One region of the Roseomonas haemaphysalidis genome, then DNA from elsewhere that is predicted to be linked to it. Evidence: predicted binding sites of a transcription regulator. Region 1 holds the regulator's gene; the other holds the start of a gene.
The links. The regulator HrcA, encoded in region 1, represses chaperone genes, less so after heat shock. The targets are predictions, from matches to a motif close to GTTNGCACTCNCNNNNNGNGAGTGCNAAC.
Positions count from the first base shown of each region.

Region 2: groES (co-chaperone GroES) is a predicted target of HrcA. The motif match lies at 11,589-11,617, and genes of this name have one in related genera.

Region 1 is NZ_CP061177.1:664,027-678,802, reverse strand. It holds gene wecB (non-hydrolyzing UDP-N-acetylglucosamine 2-epimerase) at 1-177, shown strand, start outside; gene IAI59_RS03040 (glycosyltransferase) at 174-1,370, shown strand; gene IAI59_RS03035 (polysaccharide biosynthesis protein) at 1,601-3,514, shown strand; gene IAI59_RS03030 (nucleotide sugar dehydrogenase) at 3,520-4,887, shown strand; gene IAI59_RS03025 (DegT/DnrJ/EryC1/StrS family aminotransferase) at 4,924-6,093, shown strand; gene IAI59_RS03020 (hypothetical protein) at 6,216-6,392, opposite strand; gene IAI59_RS03015 (hypothetical protein) at 6,389-6,601, opposite strand; gene hrcA (heat-inducible transcriptional repressor HrcA) at 6,857-7,915, shown strand; gene IAI59_RS03005 (glutathione S-transferase family protein) at 7,935-8,567, shown strand; gene IAI59_RS03000 (Ldh family oxidoreductase) at 8,825-9,862, opposite strand; gene IAI59_RS02995 (Bug family tripartite tricarboxylate transporter substrate binding protein) at 9,859-10,851, opposite strand; gene IAI59_RS02990 (LysR substrate-binding domain-containing protein) at 10,963-11,910, shown strand; gene IAI59_RS02985 (CobW family GTP-binding protein) at 12,203-13,195, shown strand; gene IAI59_RS02980 (WD40 repeat domain-containing protein) at 13,192-14,229, shown strand; gene IAI59_RS02975 (aldo/keto reductase) at 14,234-14,776, shown strand, end outside.
Region 2 is NZ_CP061177.1:3,619,585-3,634,360, reverse strand. It holds gene rplI (50S ribosomal protein L9) at 1-252, opposite strand, end outside; gene IAI59_RS16940 (DUF2232 domain-containing protein) at 271-1,197, opposite strand; gene rpsR (30S ribosomal protein S18) at 1,230-1,508, opposite strand; gene rpsF (30S ribosomal protein S6) at 1,515-1,991, opposite strand; gene fabD (ACP S-malonyltransferase) at 2,323-3,279, shown strand; gene fabG (3-oxoacyl-[acyl-carrier-protein] reductase) at 3,295-4,029, shown strand; gene IAI59_RS16915 (acyl carrier protein) at 4,175-4,414, shown strand; gene fabF (beta-ketoacyl-ACP synthase II) at 4,460-5,743, shown strand; gene mltG (endolytic transglycosylase MltG) at 5,828-6,808, shown strand; gene IAI59_RS16900 (DMT family transporter) at 6,805-7,683, shown strand; gene IAI59_RS16895 (SDR family NAD(P)-dependent oxidoreductase) at 7,811-8,620, opposite strand; gene IAI59_RS16890 (YicC/YloC family endoribonuclease) at 8,660-9,556, shown strand; gene gmk (guanylate kinase) at 9,553-10,182, shown strand; gene IAI59_RS16880 (AEC family transporter) at 10,199-11,125, shown strand; gene IAI59_RS16875 (usg protein) at 11,146-11,421, opposite strand; gene groES (co-chaperone GroES) at 11,686-11,976, shown strand; gene groL (chaperonin GroEL) at 12,039-13,685, shown strand; gene IAI59_RS16860 (cold-shock protein) at 13,930-14,133, shown strand; gene IAI59_RS16855 (hypothetical protein) at 14,271-14,738, shown strand; gene IAI59_RS16850 (prolyl oligopeptidase family serine peptidase) at 14,712-14,776, opposite strand, start outside.

The sequences.
Region 1 (14,776 bases):
CACAGCGGCGCCAACCGGCTGAGCACCGCCGCCGGGTTGGCCGCCGACCTGCGCGGCGTGCTGGCCGGCTGGCCGCCCGCCCGGCCCATTCCGCTGTGGGACAACGCGGTGGGCGCGCGCATGGTGGCGCATCTGCGGGATTTCCTCGCCACCGCCGTGCTGGAGGCCGCGGCGTGAAGGGCCCGCTGGTGTGCATGCTGTCCGCCGCGCATCCCCCGGCCGACGTGCGCGTGGTGGGCAAGGAAGGTGCTGCGCTGGCCGATGCCGGCTGGGCGGTGCTGCACCTGTGCCCCCGCCCCGCGGGGCAGGACGCCTCGGCCCCGCTGCGGGAGGCGGCGGGCGCGGCACCGGCGGCCGGCGTGCCCGCCAGCCATGCCGGCGTCGCCATCCAGACCTATGCCCGGGCTCCCGGCTGGCGCGGCAGGCTGCGCAACATCCCGCCGCTGGCCCGCCGCGCCGCCGCCACCGGCGCCGGCGTGCTGCACGCCAGCGAGCCGGATGCCTGGCTGGCCGCGCTGCTGGCCGCCCGCCGGAGCGGCGCCCGCGTGGTGCTGGACGTGCACGAGCACTACCCGTCCCGCCTGGATTCGCGCCTGCCGCCCCGGCTGCGCCCGCTGGGCCGGGCGGCGCTGCGCCTGGTGTGCCGGCTGGCGGGCCGGGCGGCCGACGCGGTGGTGGTGGCCAAGGACGGGCTGGACGCCGATTTCGGCGTGCCGGCGCGCACCGTGGCGGTGCGCAACTACGCCGCCGCCGTGCCGGTGGCGCCGCGCCAGCACCGGCCGGGGCCGGTCACGCTGCTGCATCTCGGCGCCCTGGGCCGCGCGCGCGGCGCGGGCGAGATGCTGGACGCGCTGTCCCTGTGCCCCGCCGGCACGCGGCTGCGGCTGATCGGCCGCTTCACGGATGGCAGCGAGCCGGAGTTCATGGCCCGCGCCGCCGCGCTGCGGCTGGCCGGCGCGGTGGAGCACCATGGCTGGATGCCGCATGCCGAAGCGCTGGCCGCCGCCGCGCAGGCCGACATCGGCCTGGTGCTGTTCCAGCCGGGCGTGGAGAACCACCGCCTGGCGCTGCCGCACAAGCTGTTCGACTGCATGCTGGCGGGCCTGCCGGTGATCGCCCCCGCCTTTGCCGAGGAGGTGGCCGCCATCATCCGTGAGGCCGGCTGCGGCCTGCTGGTGGACAGCGCCGACGCCGGCGCCGTGGCCGGTGCGGTGGCGCGGCTGGCCGACCCGGCGCTCCGGGCGGAGATGGGCGCGCGGGGCCGGGCGGCCGCGCTGGGCCGCTTCGGCTGGGCGGGCGAGGCGGCGCGGCTGGTGGCATTGTATCGCCGGCTGGCGCCGCTGCCGGCACCGTTGATCGCGTCGGAATGACGGGCCTTCCGCTGTCCCGGCGGTTGACGCGGGTCGCGGAGCGGAATGCCCCCGGCCCGCCTTGGCTGTTCGCCGCCGCCTGCGGAAGCCGTACCCGCGGCGGAACCCGGCCCGGGGGCGTCGTTTCCCGGGCTTCGCGGCCTGCCGCGCGGGCGGCGGAGACCGGCCATCGCACGCCCCGCCGCCCCGCCGCTTCACCTCTGCTCGCGGCGCGCCTATACGCCACGCCCATGGCCCCGCAACGCATCCTGATGAATCTCGGCCTCGACGCGCTGCTGGCCGGGTTGTCCCTGCCGGTCGCGGTCTGGGCGGCAGCGCCCGGCGCCTGGCCGCCGGCGCATTGGTGGGTGGCCGCCGTGCCCGGGGTGGTCGTGGCCGTGCTGCTGGCCGGCCTGCCGCTGCGCCTGCCGCAGCAATATCTGCGCTTCGCCGCGCTGCGCGACCTGATGCGCGTGATCGGTGCTGGCACCGCCGCCGCCGTGCTGTTCGCCCTGGTGGCCCATGCGCTGGACACCTGGATGCCGCCCAACCCGGCCTTTCCGCTGCTGCATGCCGGCGCCTTGTCCGCGGCGCTGCTGGTGCCGCGCGTGCTGGGGCGGCTCAGCCAGACCCACCGCGTCGGCCGGCTGAGCGAGGCGCCGGCGCAGCCGGTGGTGCTGCTCGGCACCGGCGATGCGGCCGACCTGTTCATCCGCGCGCTGATCCAGCAGCGGGCGCCGCACTACCAGGTGATGGGCATCCTGGCGCCGCGCTCGCGCGCCGCCGGGCGCCGCATCCACGGCTACCCGATCCTGGGTGCCATCGAGGACACGGGTGCGCTGCTCGACCGCCTGCGCGCGGAGGAGCGGCTGCCCGCCGCCCTGGTGCTGGCCGACCCCGACCTGCAGGGCGAGGCGCTGCAGGACGTGCTGGACGCCGCCGACCGCCATGGCGTTCCGGTCAGCCGCGCGCCGCGCCTGACGCGCCTCGACCCCGCCAAGCGCGAGGACCCGGCCAGCGCCCGGCGCTTCGACCTGCGCCCGGTGGCGATCGAGGAACTGCTGGACCGCCCGCAGGTGCCGCTGGACCGCGAAGGCATGGCCCGCCTGGTGCAGGGCCGCCGCGTGCTGGTGACGGGCGCCGGCGGCACCATCGGCGGCGAGCTGGCGCGGCAGGTGGCCGCCCTCGGTCCCGCGCAGCTCACCCTGCTCGACCACGGCGAGTTCGCGCTCTACTCGATCGACCTGGAATTGGCCGAGACGCATCCCGGCGTGCCGCGCCGCGCCATGCTGGCCGACGTGCGCGATGTGGCGCGCGTGGCCGCCGTGATGGACGCGGTGCGGCCCGAGCTGGTGTTCCACGCCGCGGCCCTGAAGCACGTGCCGATGGTGGAGAACGACCCGCTGGAAGGGCTGCTGACCAACGCCCTCGGCACCCGCATCATCGCCGACGCGGCGCTGGCGGTGGGCTGCCGGGCGATGGTCTTCATCTCCACCGACAAGGCGGTGAATCCCACCAGCGTCATGGGGGCGTCCAAGCGACTCGCCGAAATGTATTGCCAGGCGCTGGACGTGCGGGCGCGGCACGGGCAGGGCGGCATGCGCTGCGTCACCGTGCGCTTCGGCAACGTGCTCGGCTCCACCGGCTCGGTGGTGCCGCTGTTCCGCCGCCAGCTGGAGCGCGGCGGGCCGCTGACCGTGACGCACCCCGACATGCGCCGCTACTTCATGACAGTGCGTGAAGCCGTGGGGTTGGTGCTGCAGGCCTCCGTGGTGGGCGCCGAGGACAATGCCGACCAGCCGCCGGAGCTGGCCGACGGCGGCATCTTCGTGCTCGACATGGGCAAGCCCGTGAAGATCGTGGACATGGCGCGGCGCATGATCCGCTTGGCCGGGCTGCGGCCGGACGAGGACGTGGAGATCCGCTTCACCGGCCTCCGCCCCGGCGAGAAGCTGTTCGAGGAGCTGTTCCACGGCCAGGAGCCGCCGCGCCCCACGCAGTTCCCCGGCCTGCTGGTGGCCACGCCCCGCACCACGGACGCCGCCGCCATGGCCGCCGCCATCGACCAGGTGGCCGCCGCCGCGCATGCCGGCGACATCGGCGCGGCGCTGGCGCGGCTGGCCGAGCTGGTGCCGGAATTCGACCACAACACCCTGGGGGGCTGACGCCTTTGGACCACGCCGCGCGTCTCATCGCCCGCCTGGAAGCGCGGCAGGCGCGCATCGGCGTGGTCGGTCTCGGCTATGCCGGGCTGCCGCTAGCCCTGCGCTTCGCCGAATGCGGCTTCGCGGTCAGCGGCTTCGACATCGACGCGGCCAAGGTGACGGCCATCAATGCCGGCCGCAGCCCGGTGCATGGCATCCCGGACGCCCGCGTCGCCGCCGCGCGCATCGCGGCCCATGCGGAGATGGCGGCGGCGCGCGACTGCGATGCCATCCTGATCTGCGTGCCGACGCCCATCGGGCCGCACAAGGAGCCGATCCTGGAACCGGTGGCGCAGACGCTCGCCGCCCTGGCCCCGCATCTCCGCGCCGGGCAGGCGGTGGCGCTGGAAAGCACCACCTATCCCGGCACCACGCAGGACTACGTGCTGCCGGCGCTGGCCGCCGCCGGGCTGACCGCGGGGCTGGACGCCTTCGCGCTGTACAGCCCCGAGCGCGAGGACCCCGGCAACCCCGAAGGCACCTTCGGCCGCGTGCCGAAGCTGGTGGCGGGCGCGACGCCAGCCTGCCTGGCGGTGGGCCGGGCGCTTTATGGCGCCGCCACGCCGCAGCTGGTGCCGATGTCCTCGCTCGCCGCCGCCGAGCTGACCAAGTTGTACGAGAACGTCTTCCGCGCCGTGAACATCGGCCTGGTCAACGAGCTCAAGCGCATCAGCCACGCCCTCGGCCTCGACGTGCACGAGGTGATCGACGCGGCGCAAACCAAGCCCTTCGGCTTCATGCCCTTCCGCCCCGGCCCGGGGCTCGGCGGCCACTGCATCCCGGTGGACCCCTACTACCTCGCCTGGAAGGCGCGCGAGCTGGGCGTGCCGAGCGACTTCGTGGAACTTGCCGGTCGGGTCAACGACGCCATGCCGCACTACGTGGTGGAGCGGCTGCGCGACGCGCTGGAGCTGCGCCGTGTCACGCTGCGCGGGGCGCGGGTGCTGATGATCGGCCTGGCCTACAAGCCCGGCGTGCCGGACACGCGGGAAAGCCCGGCGGTGGAGATCTTCCGGCTGCTGGAGGAGCGCGGCGCCGAGGTCAGCTACCACGACCCGCTGGTGCCGAGCTTCCCGGCCACGCGGCGCCTCGGCGGCAGCGCCCCGGACCAGGAAAGCCAGCCGCTGGCGCCCGCCATGCTGGCGGCGCTGGACGCGGTGGTGATCGTCACGCCGCAGCCGGGGGTGGACTACGCGCTGCTGCGCGCCCACGCGCCGCTGGTGGTGGACACCCGCGGCGTGTTCCGCGACGCGGCCGTGCGGTTGCACGTTGAAACGCCGGGTGATTTCCCAAGCGACCCCCACCCGGCCTATCACCGCGTCATCCAGGCCTGACCGCCTGCCCTGACGCACCGGAGCGATCCGTCCCCCATGACCACCACGACCACCGAGACCACTGCGCGCCCGATCGCCCTCTTCGACATGAAGGCGCAGCAGGCGCTGATCCGCGCGGAAATGAACACCCGCATTGCCCAGGTGCTGGACAGCGGCGCCTTTGTGAACGGCCCCGAGGTGCGCGAGCTGGAAGAAAAGCTCGCCGCCTTCGCCGGCGCCCGCCACGCCGTCGGCGTGTCCTCCGGCACCGACGCGCTGCAGATCGCGATGATGGCCGAGGGTATCGGGCGCGGCGACGCCGTGTTCCTGCCCGCCTTCACCTACACCGCCACCGCCGAGGTGCCGCTGGTGCTGGGCGCCACGCCGGTCTTCGTGGACGTGGCCGAGGATGGCTTCAACCTCGACATCGCCGACCTCAGGCGCCGCGTCGCGATGGTGAAGCAGCAGGGCCGGCTTCGCCCCCGCGCCGTGGTGGGCGTCGATCTCTACGGCCTGCCCGCCGACTGGCCGGCGATCCTGGAGATCTGCGAGGCGGAGGGCATGTTCGCGCTCGACGACGCCGCCCAGGCTTTCGGTGGCGCGCTGGACGGCAAGCGCCTCGGCACCTGGGGCCATGCCACCGCGCTGAGCTTCTACCCGACCAAGACGCTGGGCTGCTACGGCGACGGCGGCGCCATCCTGACCGACGACCCGGCGCGCGCCGAGCTGTACCGCTCGCTCCGCACCCATGGCGAGGGCAAGACCCGCTACGAGGTGGAGCGCACCGGCATGAACGGCCGCCTGGACACGCTGCAGGCCGCCATCCTGCTGTGCAAGCTGCCGCTGATGGAACAGGAGCTGGCCGCCCGCACGCGCATCGCCGGCTGGTACGCCGACCGCCTGTCCAACCACGTCACCGTGCCGCGCGAGCGCCCGGGCGCGCAATCCGCCTGGGGCCTCTACACCGTGATCCTGCCGGATGGCACGGACCGCGAGCGGCTGATGGCCGGCATGAAGGCCCGCGGCGTGCCGAGCGCGATCTACTACCCGAAGTCGCTGCACCACCAGCCGGCCTATGCCGCCGCCCATGCCACGGGGCTGGACAACGCGCCGCCATTGCCGGTGAGCGAGGGGCTGTGTCCGCGCGTGCTGTCCTTGCCGATGCATCCCTATCTGGACGAGGCACAGGTGGCGGCGGTGGCGGAGGCGCTGATTTCCGGGCTTTGAGGGAGTCGCCTGCGGCTCCTGAGGGGGCGCTGCCCCCGCAAACCTCCCCGGCAGGGGATTGAAGCCGCTGCCGGGGAAAGTTCGAAAGGGGCAGCGCCCCTTTCACGGCACCCTGCCGTGCGTCACTCCCCCAGCAGAACCAGCCCGCCCCAGGACAGCCCGAACAACACGGCCGCGACGCCGGCCGTGGTCCAGCCCGGCGCCCGGCTGGCGCGGTCCAGCAGCAGCGCGGCGATGCCGGCCAGCAGCGAGAACAGCAGCACCGCCGCCACCAACCCATTGAAGGCGGGCAGGCTCATGCGGCGGGCTTGCGCCGGCGGCGGCGGCGCGGCGTTTCAGCCGGCAAGGCGGCGGGAGCGGGGGTCGCCGGGGTGCCGGCGGGGCCAGGCTGCTCCAGGCGGGGTGCGTCCGGCGTGCGGGCGGCGGCCTCGCGCCCCTGCGGCGGAAAGGCGGCCAGCCATCCTAGCAGGGCCAGGGGCCAGAGGCGGTTCGGCGGATGTTCCGTCATGCAGCCTCCTTGGTCGTGTGCCTCGGCACAGCTTGCGCTTCGCCGCGGGAACCTTGGACCATGCTTTTGCAACGCCATCATGGCGAAGGTGTGACAAGGTGTTGCAGGGCGTTCCTGCCACGATACCCCAACATGGCTGCGGCCTGGGCTTTGCTTGACGCGGCGGGGGGCCGTGCTAGCGTTTTCCTTTACGATTGGGGGTTCTTTCCGGTGGGTCCGCCACCCTTTTCCCGTGCCGGCTTTTCCCGCGGCGCCTTGCCACGCGACCTGGGCGGCGCCGCGCTGCTGCCGGGGCTCGACAGCCGCGGCGCCGCCATCCTGCGCCAGGTGGTGGAGCTTTATGTCGAGACGGGCGAGCCCGTCGGCTCCCGCACCCTGTCCCGCCGCCTGCCGCAGGCGCTGTCCCCGGCCACCATCCGCAACGCCATGGCGGACCTGGAGGAGGCCGGGCTGCTCTACGCCCCGCACACCTCCGCCGGCCGCCTGCCGACCGAGCAGGGGCTGCGGCTGTTCGTCGACGGCCTGCTGGAATTCGGCGACCTGACGGAAACCGAGCGCGAGGCCATCGCCGCCCGCTGCGCCGCCACCGGCCGGTCCTACGAGGAAACCCTGTCGGAAGCAGGGCAGATGCTGTCGGGCCTCGCCGGCGCCGCCGGGCTGGTGGTGGCGCCCAAGAACGAGGCGCCGATCCGCCACATCGAGTTCGTGGCGCTGTCGCCCGGCCGGGCGCTGGTGGTGCTGGTCAACGCGCACGGGCAGGTGGAGAACCGCGTCATCGACGTGCCCTCCGGCCTGCCGCCCTCCGCCTTCACCCAGGCGAGCAACTTCCTGAACGCCCGCCTGTCCGGCCGCACCCTGGAAGAAACGCGCACCCTGGTGGCCGAGGAGATCCAGGCCAACCGCACGGCGCTGGACGCGCTGAGCCAGCAGGTGGTCGCCGCCGGCCTCGCCACCCGGGCGGGCGGCGGCGGCGGCTCGCTGATCCTGCGCGGCCAGTCCAAGCTGCTGGAAAATCTAGGCGAGCTGGCCCGGGTGCACGAGATCCAGGCGCTGTTCGAGCGGTTGGAAGCGCAGGAAACCATGCTGCGCCTGCTGGAGCTGGCGCAGCGCGGCCAGGGCGTGCAGATCTTCATCGGCGCCGAAAGCGGGCTGTTTGACAGCACGGGCCTGTCCATGGTCGTCGCCCCCTTCCGCGACGGCGAGGAAAAGATCGTCGGCGCCATCGGCGTGATCGGACCCACGCGCATCAACTACGGCCGCGTGATCCCGGTCGTGGACTACACCGCGCAGGTGATCGGCCGCCTGCTCGGCTAACCCCGAGGAACTTGCCTGAATGTCCCTGACCATCTATGGCGTGCTGCGCTCGCGCGCCTCCCGCCCCGTCTGGCTCGCCAAGGAACTGGGGCTGGACTACCGCCACGTTCCCGTCATCCAGGGCTACCGACTGCCCGACCCGGGCGCGCCGGACGCCCCACTCAACACCACGTCCACCGCATTCCGCGCCATCAACCCCAACGGCCTGGTGCCCTCGGTCGACGATGACGGGCTGATCCTGCACGAAAGCATGGCCATCACCCTGCACCTCGCCCGCAAGCACGGCGGCCCCCTGGCGCCGCGCGACGGCAGCGAGGACGCGCTGGCCACCATGTGGAGCTTCTGGGCCGTGACCACGGTGGAAACCCCCGCGCTCTCCACCCGCGGCGGCGCGGACGCCATCGCCCAGGCGATGCCCGTGCTCGACCGCGCCTTCGCGGTGCTGGCCGACGCCTTGCAGGCCGGCGGCGGCTGGCTGGTCGGCGGGCGCTTCACGGTGGCCGACCTGAACGTGGCCGAGGTGGTGCGCTACGCCGCCGGCGTGCCCACGCTGTTCGAAACGCACCGCGCGGTGCGCGACTGGCTGGCCGTCTGCCACGCGCGCCCGGCCTTCCAGGCGATGTGGGCGGAGCGGGATGCGGAGCCTGCGTGATGGGCCTGGGCCAAGGGGGCGCTGCCCCCTTGGATCCCCCGCTGGGGGGATAGCATCCCCCCAGACCCCGCCGTCAGGGAAGCATTCGGAGCCTGAAGGCCGCAGCGGGCGCCGGGTCGGTTTTTACAAAAGGCCGTCAGCTGAACCATCAGTCCCCGAGGGTCCTCGACCCTCGGGGTGAAACACCAAACAAACGGCGGGGTCTGGGGGGATACTATTCCCCCAGCGGGGTCCAGGGGCAGCGCCCCTGGCCTGCCCTAGATCGCTGCAGCGACCCCCAGCCGCCCCGCCCAGTCCCGCAGCGATGCCGCCACCGTATCCGGCACCTCCAGCCCATCGCGTTCCGCCGCCGCGATCAGCCGCGTCGCCTGTTCCCCCGGCAGCCGCACCGGCCGGGCCGGGTCGATCGGGTCGTTGCTGCGGCAGGCCTCGGCCAGGAAGCCCATCTGGTCCTCGAAGGCTTCGCGCCCGGCAAAGGCGGCGGGGTCGATGAGCTGCAGGTAGACGCTGGCGCCCCAGCGGCCGGGGTCGTCGCGGCGCCCGTGGCCGGCGAGGCCCTGGGTCAGTGCCTCCACCATCAGCGCCAGGCCGAAGCCCTTGTGGCCGGCCTCCTCGCCGCCCAGCAGCATCAGGCTGCCGCCGCCGGCTTCCATCGCCGTGGGGTCGCGGGTGGGGCGGCCGTCGCGGTCCAGCAGCCAGGGGTGGTCGAACTGCTCGCCCGCCGCGGCTTTCTGGCGGGTCATCGAGACGGTGGTGATGGAGGCGGAGATATCCACCAGCACCGGCGCCGCCCCGGTGGGGAAGCCCACCGCGAAGGGGTTGGGGCTGAACAGCGCCTTTCTGCCGCCGAAGGGGGCGACGATCCTGCTGTGCGGGCCGGAGGAGGCGAGCATCACGAACAGCCCGCGGTCCGTCGCCTGCTTGGCCAGCGCCGCGAGGCAGCCAATGTGGTGGCTGCGGCGCATCGCCAGCGTGAAGGTGCCGTGCGCGGGCAGCCGCTGGAAGCCCAGCGCCATGGCCTGCTCCACCAGCCACAGGCCGGGGCGGTAGCCGCCGTCCCAGACCACGGTGGCGCCGGTGTCGCGCAGCACCTCGGGCGCGCCGTCGGGCGTCATGCCGCCCTTGGCGATCTCGGCCAGGTAGTTGCCGCATTGCGCCAGGCCGTGGGTGCGGCGGCCCATCATATCGGTCAGCACCAGGATGCGGCCGGTGGCCTCGGCCTTGTCCCCGTCCAGCCCGGCGGCGCGGAACAGGGCGCCGGCGAATGCCGCCAGCGCCGCGGGGTCGCGCCTCATTCCGGCTTGATGCCGTGCTTGGTGACGACGCCGCCGAATTCCGTGGTGCTGGCGGCCAGCCATGTGCGGAAGGCCTCGGGGCCGTCGGTGCGGGGCTCTCCGCCGAGTTCGGCCAAACGCGCGGTCATGGCGGGCTGCGCCACGGCCTCGCGCAGCGCCACCTCCAGGCGGCGGATCAGCGCGGGGGGCGTGTTGCCCTGCACCATGACGCCCTGCCAGGTGCCGGCATCGGCCATCGGCCAGCCGACCTCGCGGAAGGTCGGCACGTTCGGCAGGGCGGCGAGGCGCTTGGGGCCGGAAACGGCGATGCCGCGCATCTGGCCGTTGACCACGTAGGGCTGCGTGGCGGTGGCGCCGTTGATGATCATGTCGGCCTCGCCAGACGCCACCGCCAGCACCGCCGGCGCGCCGCCGCGATAGGGCACGTGGGTGACGTCGCCGCCCAGCGCGGCGCCGATCTCCACCGAGGTCAGGTGCGTCAGGCTGCCGACGCCGGCATTGGCCATATTCAGCCCGCCGGCGCGGCCCTTCAGGTAGGCCGCCAGCTCGGCGGCGTTCTTCGGCGGCAGGGCGTTCTTCACCGCCGCGAGGTAGGGCGCGTAGATGATCATGGAAACCGGCGCGAGGTCCTTCTGCACGTCGAAGGGCATGCGCGGGAACAGCGACGGGTTGATGGCCAGGGTCGAGACATCCATCAGCAGCAGGGTGTGGCCGTCCGGTGCCGACTTGGCCACCACGTCCGCGCCGATGTTGCCGGCCGCCCCCGTGCGGTTTTCCACTACCACGGACTGTCCCAGAGCCTTGGTCAGCTCCGGCGCCAGCAGGCGGGCCAGGATGTCGCTGGTGCCGCCCGGGGCGTTCGGCACGACGATGCGCAGCGAATGGTCGAAGCGAGCGTCAGCGGAACCTTGGGCGCGGAGCGCCGGCGCGGCGAGGGGCGAAAGCACGCCAGCGGCGAGGCTGGCGCGCAGCAGAGCACGGCGATGCATGGTCGATCTCCCGTTCGGACCCTGTGGCGGGCCTTCTGCTTCCGCTCTAGGCGTCGCGGGCGATACCGGTCCAAGCTGTTCTCGGCATCAGCCGATACGGAAACTGGATCGATGTTCGCCTTCACCCAGCTGCGCTGCTTCGTGGCCGTCGCCGAGGAGCTGCATTTCCATCGCGCCGCCGCCCGGCTGAACATGACGCAGCCACCGCTCAGCCGGCAGATCCAGCTGCTGGAGCACGCGCTGGGCGTCACGCTGTTGCTGCGCGGCAACCGCGCCGTGGCGCTGACCCCGGCCGGCGCGGCCTTTCTGCACGACGCCCGCCGCATGTTGCAGCTGGCCGAGCGCGCCACGTTGCACGCCCGCCGCATCGCCGGCGGCCAAAGCGGCCAGCTCACCATCGGCTTCACCGCCGCCTCGGGCTACGGCGTGCTGCCGCGCCTGGTCGGCCTGCTGCGCAGCCGCCTGCCAGAGGTGCAGCTGGCGCTGCGCGAGATGGTTTCGCTCGACCAGATCGAGGCCTTGCAGGCCGGGCGGATCGACCTCGCACTGCTGCGCCCGATGGCCCGCCGCCCGGGCCTGCGCACCGCCCGCCTGCTGCGCGAGCCGCTGCTGCTGGCGCTGCCCCGCGCCCACCCCCTGGCCACCCGCCCCGAGGCCGGCCTCGCCGAGCTGGCCGAGCAGCCGCTGGTCACCTACCCGCCCGTGGAAGGCCGCTACCTGCACGACCTGGTGATGGGCCTGTTCCAGGTTGCGGGCGCCGTGCCGGAGCGGGTGCAATATGTCAGCCAGACCCATTCCATCCTGGCGCTGGTCGGCGCCGGCCTGGGCATCGCCCTGGTGCCGCAGGCGGCGGCGCGGCTGTGCCCGGAGGACGTGCTGCTGCGCCCGCCGCCCGGTGGCATCCCGGTGGCCGCCGAACTGGCGCTGGCTTGGCGCGAGGAGGGCGAGAACCCGGCGGCCCCCGCGGTCCTGGCGGCGCTGCGCCAGGACTGGGCGGGGCTCTGCGCGGGATGGCCGGGGGCGGGGGCGGCGCCGGAAGAAACGAGGCTTGGGGAATAAATTCCCCCAGGCCCCCTTCTTTTATTTTTATCTGCCTTTCGGGAGTGGCTGCTGCGGACGGGCGCTGAATTCTGAAAAATTCATTTTATGATTATATGAATTATTATGAGGAGATACGTCGGCATTGATAGTGCGAAGCGAAAACAGATAAAAAGAAGATGGGGGTTCGGGGGAATTCTTTCCCCCGACCTTTCTCCCCCCGGGGGGGCGTGACCTCGGGGGGGGAGCGTATCATATAACACCTGACCGACTGCGAACGCGGCCTCCACAGGCAGGACAGAGATTCCCCCCCATGAGCGACAAGACGATCGACACGACCATCCCCGTCACCGTGCTGACCGGTTACCTCGGCGCCGGCAAGACCACGCTGCTGAACCGCATCCTGTCCGAGGAGCATGGCAAGAAATACGCCGTGGTCATCAACGAGTTCGGTGAGCTCGGCGTGGACAACGACCTCGTCATCGATGCCGACGAGGAAGTGTTCGAGATGAACAACGGCTGCATCTGCTGCACCGTGCGCGGTGACCTGGTGCGCATTCTGGGCAGCCTGATGAAGAAGGGCCGCAAGTTCGACGGCATCATCGTCGAGACCACCGGCCTCGCCGACCCCGCCCCGGTGGCGCAGACCTTCTACATGGATGAGGACGTCAAGCGCGCCACGCGGCTGGATGCCATCGTGACGCTGGTGGATGCCAAGAACCTCGCGGCCCGCCTCGACGACAGCAAGGAGGCGGCGAGCCAGATCGCCTTCGCCGACATCGTCGTGCTGAACAAGATGGACCTGGTGGACGAGGCGGGCGCGGCCGAGGTGGAGCGCCGCATCCGCGCCATCAACCCCTATGCCGAGATCCGCCGCGCCACCAAGTCCGACGTGCCGATCGAGGCGGTGATGGGGCGCGAGGCCTTCAAGCTGGATCGCATCCTGGAGCGCGAGCCGGAGTTCCTGTCGGGCGAGGACAACCACTCGCACAACGAGGACATCATGAGCCTGTCCTTCGAGGTCGATCAGCCGATCGACGAGGCGAAGTTCAACGCCTGGATCGGCGAGCTGCTGCAAAGCAAGGGCGCCGACCTGCTGCGCACCAAGGGCATCCTGGCCTACAAGGGCGAGGACCGGCGCTTCGCCTTCCAGGCGGTGCACATGATCGCGGATGGCGACTTCATCGGCCCCTGGCCGGAAGGGTCCGCGCGCAAGTCCAAGATCGTCTTCATCGGCCGCGACCTGAACCGCCCGCGCCTGCGCCGCGGCTTCGAGGGCTGCGTGGCCGCCGGGGGGGCGGAATGAGCGAGACCGTTTCCGACGACGACTTCCTGTTGAGCCAGCGGGGCAGTTCCCACGACCTCGGCGCCTGGGTGATGGGCGCCGTGTTTTCCCGCGACGGCAAGGCGGCCGGCTTCGCGCTGGGCGACGGCTCGGTGCGGATCGCGCAAACCGCCGAGATCGGCGGCGACTGGGCGCGGGCCGAGGCGCATGACGGCTCCTGCCTGGAGATGGTGGCCGACATCGCCAGCGGTTTCCTCTCCGGCGGCGACGACGGGCGGCTGGTCCGCACGGCCAATGACGGCACGGTGGAGGAGATCGCCAACCTCGGTGCCATGAAGTGGGTGGACCATGTGGCGGCGCATCCGGACGGGCTGCGCGCGGCGTCTGTCGGCAAGAAGCTGCACGTCTTCGGCAAGGGCGGGCCGCTCAAGGCGCTGGAGCACCCGTCCTCGGTCGGCGGCATCGCCTTCGACAGCAAGGGCAAGCGGGTGGCGGGCGCGCACTACAACGGCGCCAGCCTGTGGTTCGTCAATTCCAAAGAGGACAAGCCGCGCGTCCTGCCCTGGAAGGGCAGCCACCAGGGCGTCTGGTTCAGCCCGGACGGCACACATGTCGTCACCACCATGCAGGAGAACGCCCTGCATGGCTGGCGGCTGACCGACGGGCAGGACATGCGGATGTCCGGCTACCAGAGCAAGATCAAGTCCGTCAGCTTCACGGCCAAGGGCCGCTGGCTGGCCACCGCCGGCGCCGACTGCATCGTGCTGTGGCCGTTCTTCGCCGGTGGCCCGATGGGCAAGCCGCCGATGGAGCTGGCCGGCGGCGACGGCGTGCTTTGCACCCGCGTGTCCTGCCACCCGCAGCATGAGGTGGTGGCTGCCGGCTTCGAGGACGGGCTGGTGCTGATGGCCGAGATCGGCTCCGGCAAGGTGGTGCCTGTCGCCGCCCCCGGCCGCGGCGCCATCTCGGCGCTGAGCTGGAACCCGGGCGGCACGCAGCTGGCCTTCGGCACCGAGACCGGCTTCGCCGGCATCGTCGATCTCTCGAAAAGGTAGACCCATGATCAACATCCCCGTCGAGACGACGCCGCGCCTGTCGATCCCCAAGCTCGGCCTCGGCACCTTCAAGCTGACCGGCGCAGAGGGCCAGAAGGCCATCGAGGGCGCGTTGCGCCTGGGCTACCGCCACCTCGACACCGCCGCCCGCTATGAGAACGAGGCCGAGGTCGGCGCCGCCATCCGCGCCAGCGGCGTGGCGCGCGAGGACATCTTCCTGACCAGCAAGGTCTGGTGGGACCAGCTGGAGCCCGAGGCGCTGCACCGCTCGCTGGAAGCCTCGCTGGCCCGGCTGCAGGTGGACTCCCTCGACCTGTTCCTGATCCACTGGCCGAACCCGACCATGGACCTGGAAGGGGCGGTGAAGGTGCTGAAGGCGGCGCAGGGCAGCGGCCTGATCCGCGCCTGGGGCGTCGCCAACTTCCCTGTCGCGCGCATGCAGGAGCTGGAAGCGTTGGGCGAGACGCCGGCCGCGCTGCAGGTGGAATACCACGTGCAGCTGTCCCAGGCGCCGCTGCTGGACTGGTGCCGCAAGCACGACATCGTC
Region 2 (14,776 bases), 820 kb from region 1:
AGCCTGGCGGATCAGCACGACGGTCAGGCCGTCCATGCGCTCCGCCACGCGCTCGGCTTCCGCCTTGCGCTTCAGGTTCTGCGCCTCAAGCTGGACACGCTCCTTCTCGAAGCGCTCCAGGTTGGCCTTGCTGGCGCGGATGGCCTTGCCCTGCGGGAGCAGGAAGTTGCGGGCGTAGCCGGGGCGGACGGAGACTTGCTCCCCCATCTGCCCCAGCTTGTCGACCCGCTGCATCAGGATGACGTCGATCATCGGTATGGAACCCCGACCTCAGGAGTTGGCGGGCGGCGGCAAGGCGCGCCCGAATTGTTCGACGAGGCCCAGCGCCACCAGGATGACAGCGCAGGGCAGGCTGAAGACGAAAAGCAGGACATAAACGGCGGCGAGCACCGGGGCGCGCCACGCCACCGGCCGCAGCCGGGTGTGCAGCACGGCCAGCCCCTGCAACAGCAGCGGCACGGCCAGCACCAGCGTCAACGACATCGGCAGCAACGTGGCATCCGGCTCCGCCAGCACCCAGGCGAGCACGGCGAGGGCCGGCAGGGCCGGATACCAGCGGGGCAGGCGGGCATGCCGCCACACCACGCCGGGCCGCAGTGCCAGCCCGTGCCGGGCCAGCAGCCGCTGCGCGAAGCCCGCATTGGCGGCCAGCACGAAGCCGAGCCACAATGCCACCGCCGCGGCCTTGAGCCGGACGATCCGCTCCACCATCGCCGCCGGGGCTTCGACGCCCATGCGGGCCAGGCCCAGCGAAACGGCTTGGCGCAGCTCGGCTTCCAGCCCGCCATCCGGCCCGGCCAGCCAAAGGCTGGCGAACAGGACGACCACGGCCGGCCAAAGGCCCAGCAGCGCCAGTGGCAGGCCGAGCGACAACTGCGGCCCGGCCTTCAGGCCGGTCCCCAGCAGCAGCGCGGCGGGCACGCCGTAGGCACCCAGCCAGACCAGGGCCGGCGCCACGCCGTGGCTGGCCAGCAGCAGCGCCACCACCGCCACCACCAGCGCGAGGCCGAAGGCGACGAGGCCGAAGCCGAGACCGGCGAGAAACAGCGGCAATGGCGAAAGCCAGAACAGCATGGTTCCCATCGGCAGGCCGTTGAAGGCGAACAGCGCCGCCACCGCCGAGACGAGCCCCGCCGCCGCGCCCGCGAGGATGCGCGGGTCGTCGGGCAGGCTCGTGCCGGAGGATTGCAGGCTCACCGCCGTGTGTCCGTCAAACCGTCTTCAGTGGCTCAGTCGTTGATGACGTAGGGCAGCAGCGCCAGAAAGCGCGCGCGCTTGATGGCGTTGGCCAGCTCGCGCTGCTTCTTGCCGGACACCGCGGTGATGCGGCTCGGCACGATCTTGCCGCGCTCGCTCAGAAAGCGGCTCAGCAGGCGCACGTCCTTGTAGTCGATCTTCGGCGCGTTGGGGCCGGAGAACGGGCAGGACTTGCGGCGGCGGTAGAACGGGCGGCGCGCGCCGACGGCGGTGCGGCGGGCGGCGGGGTTCAGGTCAGCGGTCTCGGACATGCTGGATTACTCCTCGCCACCACGGTTGGAATCGTCGTCGTCACGGCCGCGGGCGCGGAACTCCTCGCGGTCGTCGCTCCGCTCGCGGCCACGGCCGGAGGAGAAGCGGCCGGCCGGGCGGGGGCCACGGAAGCCACGGTCGCGCTCGCGGTCGTCGCCGCGCTTGGCGAGGATGGCCGACGGCGCCTCGGCGTCGATCGCCTCGACCCGCAGGGTCATGTGGCGCAGCACGTCCTCGTTGAGGCCGAGCTGGCGGGCCATCTCCTGCTCCGCCGCCGGCGGGCACTCGAGGCCGAGGAGCATGTAGTGCCCCTTGCGGTTCTTCTTGATGCGGTACGCCAGGCCACGCAGGCCCCAGTACTCGCGCTTCTTCACCTCGCCACCGGCGTCGGTGATGATGGCGGAGATCTGGTCGGTGATGGTGTCGACCTGCTGTTGCGTCAGGTCGTTACGTGCGATCAGCACGGTCTCGTAAAGCGGCATGGGATCTCCCTGTGGCTGTCTCAGCCCCGGGCGGTCCGCACGGCACCATGCCATGTGAGGACGCAAACGGGCATAGCCGGGTGCGATGCCACGCACCCGGCAGGGTGGGCCGCGTTAAGCATGGGGGAGGGGGCGAGTCAAAGGATTCGCGCCCGCTGTGTCTTTTGGGTCGCTGTATGGGACCCCGCGGCGGGCCTGCGGGCGTGCCCGGAACATCCTTGTAGAGAAGGGCGGCGCCGGCGGTGGCGGGGCCGGCCAAGCATTCCTTGACACATTCCTGCCACGCCTCTACCCCGCCGGCCGCCATTCACACGTGGGAAACAACCCCCTCATGCCGCTCGCCTTTGTCTTTCCGGGCCAGGGCAGCCAGACCGTCGGCATGGGCCGCGACCTGGCCGCCGCCTTTCCCGCCGCCCGCGAAGTGTTCGAGGCGGTGGACGACACCCTGAAGCAGAAGCTGTCCGCCCTGATGTTCGAGGGCCCGGCCGAGGAGCTGACGCTGACCGCCAACGCCCAGCCGGCGCTGATGGCGGTTTCGCTCGCCGTGCTGCGCGTGCTGGAACAGGAAGGCGGCTTCGACCTGAAGTCGCGCGTGGCGCTGGTCGCCGGCCATTCGCTGGGCGAATACAGCGCCCTGGCGGCGGCGCAGACCTTTGACGTGGCCACCGCCGCGCGGGTGCTGCGGCTGCGCGGCGATGCGATGCAGAAGGCGGTGCCCGCCGGCACCGGCGCCATGGCCGCGCTGCTGGGTGCCGACATGGAGCAGGCCCGCGCCATCTGCGCCCGTGCCGCCGAGGCGCCCGACGGCAGCCACGAGGTGGTCGAGGCCGCCAACGACAATGGCGGCGGGCAGGTGGTGATTTCCGGCCACCGCGCCGCCGTGGAGCGGGCGGTGGAGCTGGCCAAGGCCGAGGGCATCCGCAAGGCGATGATCCTGCCGGTGTCGGCGCCTTTCCATTCCTCGCTGATGGCGCCCGCCGCCGATGCCATGGCGGAAGCCCTGGCGCTGGCCGAGCTGCGCCCGCCGGTGGTGCCGCTGGTGGCCAATGTGTCCGCCGCCAAGGCGACCGATCCGGCCGAGATCCGCGAGCTGCTGGTGCGGCAGGTGACCGGCACGGTGCGCTGGCGCGAATGCGTGGGCGCCATGGTGGAGCTGGGCTGCGACCGTTTCGTCGAGATCGGCTCCGGCAAGGTGCTGACCGGGCTGGCCAAGCGGCTGGCGCCGGACGCGGGCGCCATGTCGGTCGGCAACCCGGCCGACATCGAAGCTTTCCTGAAGAGCCTGTAAGGAATACGCCCGGATATGTTCAGCCTCGAAGGCAAGGTCGCGCTCGTCACGGGTGCCACCGGCGGCATCGGTGCCGAGATCGCCCGCGCCCTGAACCGCCAGGGCGCCAGGGTCGCGCTGTCCGGCACCCGGCGCGAAAAGCTGGAGGAGCTGGCGGCGGAACTGGATGGCGCGCTGGTGGCGCCCGCCAACCTGGCCGACCCGGCGGCGCCGGCGGCGCTGGTGGAGCAGGTGGAGGCGGCCTTCGGGCGGCTGGACGTCCTGGTCAACAACGCCGGCTTCACCCGCGACGGGCTGGCGATGCGGATGGCCGACAAGGACTGGGCGGACGTGCTGGAGGTCGACTTGGCCGCGCCGTTCCGCCTGGCCCGCGCCGCCATGCGCGGCATGATGAAGCGGCGGGAAGGGCGGATCATCTCCATCGCCTCCATCGTCGGCGTCACCGGCAACCCGGGGCAGGCGAACTACGCCGCCGCCAAGGCCGGGCTGATCGGCATGAGCAAGTCGCTGGCGCAGGAGCTGGCGTCGCGCGGCATCACGGTCAACGTGGTGGCGCCGGGCTTTGTCGAGACGCCGATGACGGACGCGCTGAACGAGCAGCAGAAGGGGCGCATGATGGAGCGCATCCCGATGGGCCGCATGGGCAGCCCCGCCGACATCGCCGCCGCCGTCGCCTACCTGGCCTCGACCGAGGCCGCTTGGGTGACGGGCGTCACGCTGCATGTCAACGGCGGCATGGCGATGATCTGATCGCCGGCCCGGCCTGACGGCCGGGCCGGCCGAGTTTCTTCCGGGGAATTGTTCCCCGCGAAGTTTGTGTGTTAAGCCCGCGCGGGCCATGGGATGGGGCTGTTCCCTCCCGCCGCGCAGGCAGCGTTCAGCAGGAGAAATCGCCATGAGCGATACCGCCGACAAGGTGAAGAAGATCGTTGTCGAGCACCTCGGCGTCGAGGAAGCCAAGGTGACCTCCGAGGCGTCGTTCATCGACGACCTGGGCGCCGACAGCCTCGACACCGTCGAGCTGGTGATGGCGTTCGAGGAGGCCTTCGGGGTCGAGATTCCCGACGACGCCGCCGAGAAGATCACGACCGTCAAGGACGCGATCGACTACATCGAGGCGCAGAAGGCGGCCTGAGGCCCCTTCGCTGCTTCTAGAGAACAAGGTCGGGAGGTTGCACGCGTGTTCGGTTCTCTGACGACGCCGCGCCGCGTCGTCGTCACCGGGATGGGCATCGCCAGCCCGCTCGGCGTCGGCGTCGCGCATGTGTGGCAGCGGATGCTTGCCAGCGAGAGCGGCATCGGCCCGATTTCCTTGTTCGACCCGAAGGACCTGCCGGCGAAGATCGCCGGCGAGGTGCCTGCCGGTTCCAAGGCCGAGGGGAAGCTCGACTTCAACGAGTGGATCCCGGTCAAGGACCAGAAGAAGATGGACCGCTTCATCCAGCTCGCCCTGGTGGCGGCGACGGAAGCGGTCGAGGATTCCGGCTGGGTGCCGGAAAGCGACCAGGACCGCTGGTCCACGGGCGTGATGATCGGCTCCGGCATTGGTGGCCTGCCGGAAATCTACAACGGTTCGCAGCTGGTTGGCGCCGGCAAGGCGCGCCGGCTGTCGCCGTTCTTTATTCCGGCTTCGCTGATCAACCTGGCCTCGGGCCATGTGTCCATCAAATACGGCTTCAAGGGCCCGAACCACGCCGTGGTCACGGCCTGCGCCACCGGCGTGCATGCGCTGGGCGATGCCGCGCGGCTGATCGCGCTCGGCGATGCCGACGTGATGGTGGCCGGCGGCACGGAAGCGGCGGTCTGCGAGATCGGCATTGCCGGCTTCTGCTCCGCCCGCGCGCTGTCCACCGCCTTCAATGACAGCCCCGCCGATGGCTCCCGCCCCTGGGACGAGGGCCGCGACGGCTTTGTCATGGGCGAGGGTGCCGGCGTGATGGTGCTGGAAGAGCTGGAGCACGCGAAAAAGCGCGGCGCCAAGATTTATGGCGAGGTGATCGGCTACGGCATGTCCGGCGACGCCAACCACATCACGGCACCGGCCGACGGGCACGAGGGCGCTTATCGCGCCATGAAGTCGGCCCTGGCCGATGCGCGCATCGCCCCTGGCGAGATCCAGTACGTCAACGCGCATGGCACCTCGACGCCGCTGGGCGATGACCTGGAGCTGGAAGCGGTGGAGCGGCTGTTCGGCGACGATGCCAAGGGCGTCGCGATGTCCTCGACCAAGTCGGCGATCGGGCACCTGCTGGGTGCCGCGGGCGCGGTGGAAGGCATCTTCTCCCTGCTGGCGATCCGCGACGGCGTCGCGCCGCCGACGCTGAACCTGCACAAGCCGTCGCGGGACAGCGCGATCGACCGCGTGGCTCTGCAGCCGCAGGAGCGCAAGATCGACGTGGCGCTGTCCAACAGCTTCGGCTTTGGCGGCACCAATGCGAGTATTTTGTTCCGCCGGGCGCCCTGATCGTCTGATCGGGGGGATTGCGGCGGTGGCCAGCCGGGGGGCAGCGACGCCCCGGCCCTTTTTCTTTCTGAGCGGCAGGGTGCCATGCGCAAGGCGTTGATCGTCCTTCTCGTGCTGCTCCTGCTCGGTGGCCTGGCCGCCGGCGGCGGCGCTGTCTGGGCTTATGGCCAATGGCGCGCGGCCGGGCCGCTGCCCGAGGCGACTGCCATTGTCGTGCCGCGCGGCGGCACCCAGGCCATCGCCAACGCCTTGGCCGAGCGCGGCGTGCTGCGCGACGCCCGCCTGCTGGCGCCCGCCGCCTGGATCACCCGGGGCCAGGGCCCCTTGCGGGCCGGCGAATACCTGTTCCCCGCCCAGGCCTCGTTGGCCGAGGTGCTGGAGGTCCTGCGCCGCGCCCGCCCCGTGCAGCGCCGCCTGACCATTCCGGAAGGGCTGAACGCCAGGCAGATCGCGCAGCTGGTCGAGGCCGCGCCGGGCCTGACCGGTGACCTGCCGCCGCTGACGGAAGGCGAGTTGCTGCCCGAAACCTATTCCTACCAGTATGGCGACAGCCGCGCCGCGCTGGTCCGCCGCGCCGACGCGGCCATGGATGCCGCGATGGAGCGCCTGTGGCGCGACCGCGCGCCCAACCTGCCGGTGACCACCCCGCGCGAGGCGCTGGTGCTGGCTTCCATCGTCGAGCGCGAAACCGGCCAGGCGGCGGAGCGGCCGCGCGTCGCGGCGGTGTTTCTCAACCGCCTGCGCCGTGGCATGCCGCTGCAATCCGACCCCACGGTGGCTTATGCCGCCGCCGACGGCGCCGTGCTGGACCGCCCGCTGAGCCGGGCTGACCTGGACCGCGACCACCCCTTCAACACCTACCGCAACCGCGGCCTGCCGCCCGGGCCGATCGCCAGCCCGGGCGAGGCCTCTATCGCCGCCGTGTTGAAGCCAGCCGACAGCGACGATCTGTATTTCGTGGCGGATGGCAGCGGCGGCCATGCCTTCGCCCGCACGCTGGAAGAGCACAACCGCAACGTCGCCCGCTGGCGGCAGATCGAGCGGCAGCGCTCCACCACGCCTTGAACCCTGCCCCGCTGACCGTGTCGCAGCTGTGGCTGCGGCTGCTGGTCATCGCGGGGCTGTGGGGATCGTGCTTTCCCTTGCTGCGGCATCTGGCCCCGGTCATGCCGCCGCTGGCGGTGGCCGCCGTGCGCGCCGGCTTTTCGGCGGCGGCCGTCATGCTGTTCCTGTTGTTCACGCGGCGGCTGTCCTGGCCGCGCGGTGCCACCTGGTGGCACATCCCCGTGGTGGGCACGCTGAACGGCTGGCTGCCCAATATCCTGACCGCCGCCGCCATGGGCGGGGTGGAAAGCGCGCCTGCCGCGCTGATCCAGGCCATGTCGCCCTTGCTGGTCGGCGGCTTCAGCCTGCTGCTGCTGCGCGAGGAGAAGCCGGGCCCGGGATTGTTCGGCGGATTGGCGCTGGGTTTTCTGGGCATCGGCGTCGTGCTCGGGCCGTCCGCCCTGTCCGGCGCCGCCGATCCGCTGTCGGCGCTGATGATGGCGGCGGTCGCGGTGTGCTACGCGTCCGGCACGCTCTACGTCCGCTGGGCACGGCCGGCGGTGCCGGAGCACTTCGTGCTGGGCCAGCAGGTGGTGGCCTTTGTCGTGGCCCTGCCGGCGGCGCTGTTGTGGGACGGTGCGGCCGCCCTCGCGCAGCCGCGCGAGGTCTGGCTGGTTCTGGCGATGCTCGGGGTGCTTGGCTCGGCCATTCCGCTTTCGCTGTTTATCGGGCTGCTGACCCGGGCGCCGGCGGCCAAGGCGTCATTGGTGGGCTACCTGCAGCCGGTGTCGGCGGCGCTGGTGGGGGCGCTGTGGCTGGGCGAGTTTCCGGCGGCCCATGTGCTGGCGGGAGGGGCCGTGGTGCTGGGCGGCATCTGGCTGGCAACGCGGCGGTAGCCAGCTCGGGGAAAGGAATTGCCCCGAACCCCATCCCTCTGTGTTTGATGCGGGAGGGCAGTCGGCGGCACTTACCTTCTGGCGGATGCCGTGGGGCGGTGGCGTGGAAAGGCGGGCCGGGAAGACGTCATTCCTGTCCGGGTCCGGTACCCTTTGCCAGGGCGCCCTTGGCCGGCACCGCTCCCGCCCCCCAGGCCAGCACCTGCGGCGGCAGGGCACCGGCCAGCCGGGACAGCCAGTAGGTGCGGCGTGGAAAGGCAATGCGCAGCCGCCCGGCGGCGATGCCGCGCAGGATGCGTTCCGCCGCCTGTTCCGGCGACAGCATGAAGGGCATGGGAAAGCGGTTGGCGTCCGTCATCGGCGTGCGGACAAAGCCGGGGCAGACCGCGTGCAGCCGGACGCCGTGGTGGCGGCTGGACGCATCGGTCGCTTCCGCCCAGCGCTGCACCGCGGCCTTGCTGGCGGCATAGGCCGGTGCGCTGGGCGAGGCGACAAAGGCGGCCAGCGAGCTGACCACGCCGATGCGGCCGCGCAGCCCGTCCGGCCCCGGGGTTTGCTGTTGCATGCGGTCCAGCGCGGGCAGGGCGGTGTTCAGCACGCCAAGCAGGTTGGTGTCGAAGATGGCGCGCACCTGGTCGGCGGGTTCGCTGGCCGTGCCGGTGCCGCCGGAAATGCCGGCATTGGCCAGCAACAGGTCGAGCCGCGGCATGGCCGCGATCCAGGCCGCGGAGGCAGGGGCGTCGCGCACGTCCAGCAGCGTCGTGGCCACGGTGGCACCGGCGGCGCGGCAGGGGGCGGCGGTGGCGTCCAGCCGCGCGGCATCGCGCCCGGTCAGATAAAGGCACGCGCCGGGGGCGGCCGAAGCCAGCGCGAGCGCCCGGCCCAGGCCGGAGGAGGCGCCGGTGATGGCGATGTGCCGCCAGGGGTGGGCTGTCATGTCTTGCATCCCGCGCCTTGGGGTTGGAAAAGGCCGCGCATGGCCCTTTCATCGATGACCGGCTTTGCCCGGCAGGCGGGCACCTTGCCCGATGGCGCGGGTTTCGTGTGGGAACTGCGCAGCGTCAACGGGCGGGGGCTGGATGTCCGCCTGCGCCTGCCGCCCGGCCCCGACCTGCTGGAGCCCCGGCTGCGCGAGGTCGCCACCGCACGCTTCAAGCGCGGCAACATTTCCGCCAGCCTCAGCGTCAAGCGCGAGGAGCGCCCGGCGCCGCGCCTGACGCTGGACCCGGCGGCGCTGGAACAGGCCCTGACCCTGGCTTTGCAGGTGGCGGCGCGCATTCCCGGCTGCCCGCCGCCGCGCGCCGAGTCGGTGCTGGCCATGCCCGGCGTGCTGCGCACCGAAACGCCAGAGCCGCGCGAGGAGGAGGCCGAGGCGCGCAACGCCGCGCTGGCCGAGGGCTTCCGCCGCGCCGTGGAGGACCTGGCCCAGGCGCGGGCGGAGGAGGGCGCCAAGCTGGATGCCATCCTGCACGCGCTGCTGGACGAGATCGCGGTGCTGTGCGAGCGCGCCACCGCCCTGGCCGGCGAGCAGCCGGCGGCGCACCGCGCCCGGTTGTCCGCCGCGCTGGCCGAGTTGCTGGACGGCGAGCGGCGGGTGCCAGAGGACCGGCTGGCCGTGGAGGTCGCGCTGCTGGCGCAGAAATCCGACGTGCGGGAGGAGCTGGACCGGCTGGGCGCGCATGTCGCCGCCGCCCGAGCGCTGCTGGCGGGCGGCGAGCCCGCCGGGCGCCGGCTGGAGTTCCTGACCCAGGAATTCGGCCGCGAAGCTAATACGCTGGGCGCCAAGTCGGCCAGCCTAGGGCTGACTGGCATTTCCCTCGACCTCAAGGCCGCGATCGAGCGGCTGCGCGAGCAGGCGGCGAACGTCGAATGACCATGCTTTCCCGCCGGGGCCTTTGCCTCGTGCTGTCCGCCCCGTCCGGTGCCGGCAAGTCCTCGGTCAGCCGCGCGCTGCTGGAACGCGAGCCGGAGCTGCGGCTTTCGGTCAGCGCCACCACGCGCCAGCCGCGCCCCGGCGAGCAGGAGGGCGTGCACTACTTCTTCCGCGAGCATGCCGAGTTCCAGCGGATGATCGCCGCGAACGAGTTGCTGGAACATGCCGAGGTGTTCGGCCGCTGCTACGGCACGCCGCGCGCGGCGGTGGAGGCGGCGCTGGCCGCCGGGCGGGACGTGCTGTTCGACATCGACTGGCAGGGCCACCGGCTGCTGCGCGCGGCGCTGCCGGGCGACGTGCTGGGGGTGTTCCTGTTGCCGCCGAGCCTGGCGGAGCTGGAGCGCCGGCTGCATGGCCGGGGGCAGGACTCCGCCGAGGAGATCGCCCGCCGCATGCACGCCGCGCAGGACGAGATCAGCCACTACGGCGACTTCGACCACGTGCTGGTGAACGAGGATTTCCACCACACCGTGGACCGGGTGCGCGCCGTCCTGCACGCCGGGCGCTGTGCCCGCGCGCGGCTGCCCTGGCTGCCGGGCTTCGTGGGCGGGCTGCTGGGGACGTGAGCGGGCGGCCGGCGGCATGAGCATCCTGCTGCAGGTCATCCTGCCGGTCTTCGTGCTGATCGCGCTTGGCTACCTGTCCGCCCGCCGCGCCTGGGTGACGGAGGAGGGCCTGCGCGGGCTGAACGACTTCGTGTTCCGGCTGGCCATGCCCTGCCTGATCTTTGGCGGGGCCACCAGCCCGCACGAAGGCGGCGGCGCCACGGCGGTGGCCTTCTTCTCGGGATGCCTGATGGCCTATGCGCTGGCCATGCTGCTGGCGCGCCGGGCGCTGCGGATGCCGCTGGGGGAAGCCAATACCTTCGGGCTCAACGCCGCCTTCGGCAACAGCGCGATGATCGGCATTCCCCTGGTGCTGGCGGCCTTCGGCCCGGCCGGGCTGGCGCAGCTGCTGACCATCATCGGCCTGCATTCGCTGATTCTGCTGCCCATCGGCACCGTGATCGGCGAGGTGGCGCATGGCGGCCGGGCGCCGCTGTGGCGCATCCTGCGCGCCACGCTGGTGTCCGTGATGCAGAACCCGGTGATGATCGCGGTGGTCGCGGGCTTCGTGGTGTATCAGGCGGGCATCCCGGTGCCGGGGCCGGCGCGGCGCTTTTTGGAGCTGACCGGCGCGGCCGGGCCGCCGGTGGCCTTGTTCTGCCTGGGCGGCACGCTGGTGGCCTTTGATGCGCGGCGCGACTGGCCTTCCGCGCTGCTCTGCACGGCGGTGAAGCTTCTGCTGATGCCGTTGCTGGTATGGGGCATGGCCCGGCTGATCAGCTTGCCGCCCTTGCCCATGGCGGTGGCGGTGGTCGCCGCAGCGCTGCCCACCGGGGCCAACGCCTTTTTCCTGTCCCGCCGCTATGCCGCGGGCGCGGAGCGCTCGGGCGCCACGGTCTTGCTGTCCACCCTGTTGTCCGTGATGACGGTAACAGGGCTGCTGCTGGTGCTGGGGGTGGGCTAGCGCCCGGCCCCCGGCGCTTTTCAATGCAGGCGGAACTCGCCATCCGCGAAGCGAAAGCCCACAGGGCGGGACAGGGCGGCGGAAGCGACGCGCACGGAATGCAGCGGGCCCTCGATGTCGCGCCGCCAGAATTCCAGGAAGCGGTGCAACTCGGGAAAGGCCGGCGCGTGGTCGAGCTTCTGCCAGATAAAGGTTTGCAGGAGCCCGGGGTGGTCCGGCAGGTGGTACAGGATTTCGGCTGTGGTCAGCCGCCAGTCGGGGATTCGCACAAAGGAATCGATCTCGCGCAGCAGCATCGGGCAGCAACTCCGTTTCAGTGGGCGCTCTGGCCTTTCCGTCCTGCGGGAATGCTGCCACGCCGCCGCCGCGGCTGGGAAGAAAAACATGCTGGAACAAGGCATTAGCACTCGATGCCCGAGAGTGCTGACAAAGCCTTGACGCCGGCCCGGGGGCAGCCTAAGTCGCTGGCACTCTCCCGCGGTGAGTGCTGACAGGGCTTGCCGGACCGGGAGAGCCAGGAATTCCAGATGCGCCAGCATCAGGGCGTCGAGGAGAAGACCATGAGCTTTCGTCCGCTGCATGACCGCGTTGTCGTCCGCCGGCTGACCGCCGACGAGAAGACCGCCGGTGGCATCATCATCCCGGACACCGCCAAGGAGAAGCCGCAGGAAGGCGAAGTCGTCTCCGTCGGCACCGGCGCCCGCAACGAGCAGGGCCAGCTGGTCGCGCTGGACGTGAAGGCCGGCGACCGCGTTCTGTTCGGCAAGTGGTCGGGCACCGAGGTGAAGATCAAGGGTGAAGACCTGCTGATCATGAAGGAATCCGACATTCTGGGCATTCTCGCCGCCTGAACAGGCTGGCTCGAGTCCGCCCACCCCGGGTTTCTTGCGACAACAGTTAAAGGATCATGATTATGGCTGCTAAGGACGTGAAGTTCGGCGCCCCCGCCCGTGAGCGCATGCTGCGCGGCGTGGACATCCTGGCCGACGCCGTGAAGGTGACGCTGGGCCCCAAGGGCCGCAACGTGGTGATCGACAAGTCCTTCGGCGCGCCGCGCATCACCAAGGACGGTGTGACGGTCGCCAAGGAAATCGAGCTGGCCGACAAGTTCGAGAACATGGGCGCGCAGATGGTGCGCGAAGTGGCCTCGAAGCAGAACGACCTGGCCGGCGACGGCACCACCACCGCGACCGTGCTGGCCCAGGCCATCATCCGCGAGGGTGCCAAGGCCGTGGCCGCCGGCCTGAACCCGATGGATCTGAAGCGCGGCGTCGACAAGGCCGTGGCCAAGATCGTCGAGGAGCTGGCTTCCAAGACCCGCAAGATCACCACCTCCGCCGAAGTGGCGCAGGTCGGCACCCTGTCCGCCAACGGCGAGACGGAGATCGGCGGCATGATCGCCGAGGCGATGGAGCGCGTCGGCAACGAGGGCGTCATCACGGTTGAGGAAGCCAAGGGCATCCAGACCGAGCTGGACGTCGTCGAGGGCATGCAGTTCGACCGCGGCTATGTCTCCCCGTATTTCATCACGAATGCGGAGAAGATGATCGCCGAGCTCGAGAACCCCTACATCCTGATCCACGAGAAGAAGCTGTCCCAGCTGCAGCCGATGCTGCCGCTGCTGGAGACGGTCGTTCAGTCGGGCCGCCCGCTGATCATCGTGGCCGAGGACGTGGAAGGCGAGGCGCTGGCCACCCTGGTGGTCAACAAGCTGCGCGGTGGCCTGAAGATCGCCGCCGTGAAGGCCCCTGGCTTCGGTGATCGCCGCAAGGCGATGCTGGAGGACATCGCGATCCTGACCGGTGGCCAGGTGATCAGCGAGGACCTCGGCATCAAGCTCGAGACCGTGACGCTCGCCATGCTCGGCCAGGCCAAGATGGTCCGGATCGAGAAGGAGAACACCACGATCGTCGACGGTGCCGGCGAGAAGGCCGACATCCAGGCGCGCGTGGAGCAGATCAAGGCGCAGGTGGAGGAGACCTCCTCCGACTACGACCGCGAGAAGCTGCAGGAGCGTCTGGCCAAGCTGGCCGGTGGCGTCGCCGTGATCCGCGTCGGTGGCAGCACCGAGGTTGAGGTCAAGGAGCGCAAGGACCGCGTGGACGACGCGCTGCACGCGACCCGCGCCGCGGTCGAGGAAGGCATCGTGCCGGGTGGTGGCGTGGCCCTGCTCCGCGCCTCGCTGACGCTCGCCTCGCTGAAGGGCCTGAACAACGACGAGCAGGTCGGCATCGAGATCGTCCGCCGCGCCGTGCAGGTGCCGCTGAAGCAGATCGCCGAGAACGCTGGCAAGGACGGCGCCGTGATCGCCGGTGAGGTGCTGCGCACCGACACCTACGAGCATGGCTACGACGCGCAGCTCGACGAGTACAAGGACCTGGTGGCCGCCGGCATCATCGACCCGACCAAAGTCGTGCGCACGGCGCTGCAGGACGCGGCCTCCATCGCCGCCCTGCTGATCACCACCGAGGCGATGGTCGCCGAGCGTCCCGCCAAGTCCGCGGCCCCGGCCGGCGGCCCGGGCGGCGGCATGGGCGGCATGGGTGACATGGACTTCTGATCCTTCCGGATCAGTCGTTCGGAGGAGGGGCGGTCCGCAAGGGCCGCCCCTTTTTCGTTGGGCCGCCTGAGGGGCGGTTTGCGTTGACAGGGCCGAAACGATCTGTCCCAATTTGCCTGCCATCGCTGCTGATCGCCTTGCCGTGCCTCCGGTCTGTCCGGTCGCCCATCAAGAGACGTCACCCGGATGGGAGATGGCCGGGGCGATGTCCGTTCCGGTTCGACAGAAAGAAGGATCGGGTCGCATGGCGATCGGTACCGTGAAGTGGTTCAACGCCACCAAGGGCTTCGGCTTCATCGTTCCCGAGGATGGCGGCAAGGACGTCTTCGTCCATATCACCGCCGTGCAGCGGGCGGGCCTGCAGGGCCTGCAGGAAAACCAGAAGATCTCCTTCGAGGTAGTGCAGGAGCGTGGCAAGGCGACCGCGACCAACCTCAAGCCGATGTAAGCCCGGGTGCCCTTTGTGGCGCCTGGAACGGCCCGCCCCGCGAGGGGCGGGCCGTTCTGCGTTTGTGCCTGAACTGAAGGCGGAATGTGGCAAAACCCGTGTGAAACAAGGCAAGAAAAAGGCTTTAATGCGGCAGAATGTGTTTGCTGCACTGCACATCGCCGCGTAAATATATGGTGAAAGCCTGCTGGAGCATTGCCTTGATCGCGGACCATTTTGCCAAGTTCATTGTGGCCGCCATGATCATCATGGGAATGGCGCAGCCGGCCCTGGCGCGCGACGGGCAGGCCGGCGACTTCAGCCTCAGCGCCGTGGTGGGCGGCGCGCTGCCTTATTCCACGGGTGCTGGATATGTGGTGACACGGCTGATCGCCCCGGGCGACGGGGCCGGCGACATCGATGTCAGCCGCACGCTGCCGTTCGGTGGCGGGGTGAAAAACGTGTTCGATGCCCGGCCGCAATTCGGGTTCGGCGGGCGCTACGAACTGGGGCGCACCCGGGGCGGCGGCAAGGTGGCGCTGAAGGCCATGGTCAGCGCCGGCATGGAGCGCCCGGAAGGCGAGCGCCCCATGGTCGGGCTAGCGGGGATCAGCCTGATCTTCTGAAGCCGGTTCCCAGCCGATCGCGCGGCGCAGAAAGGCAG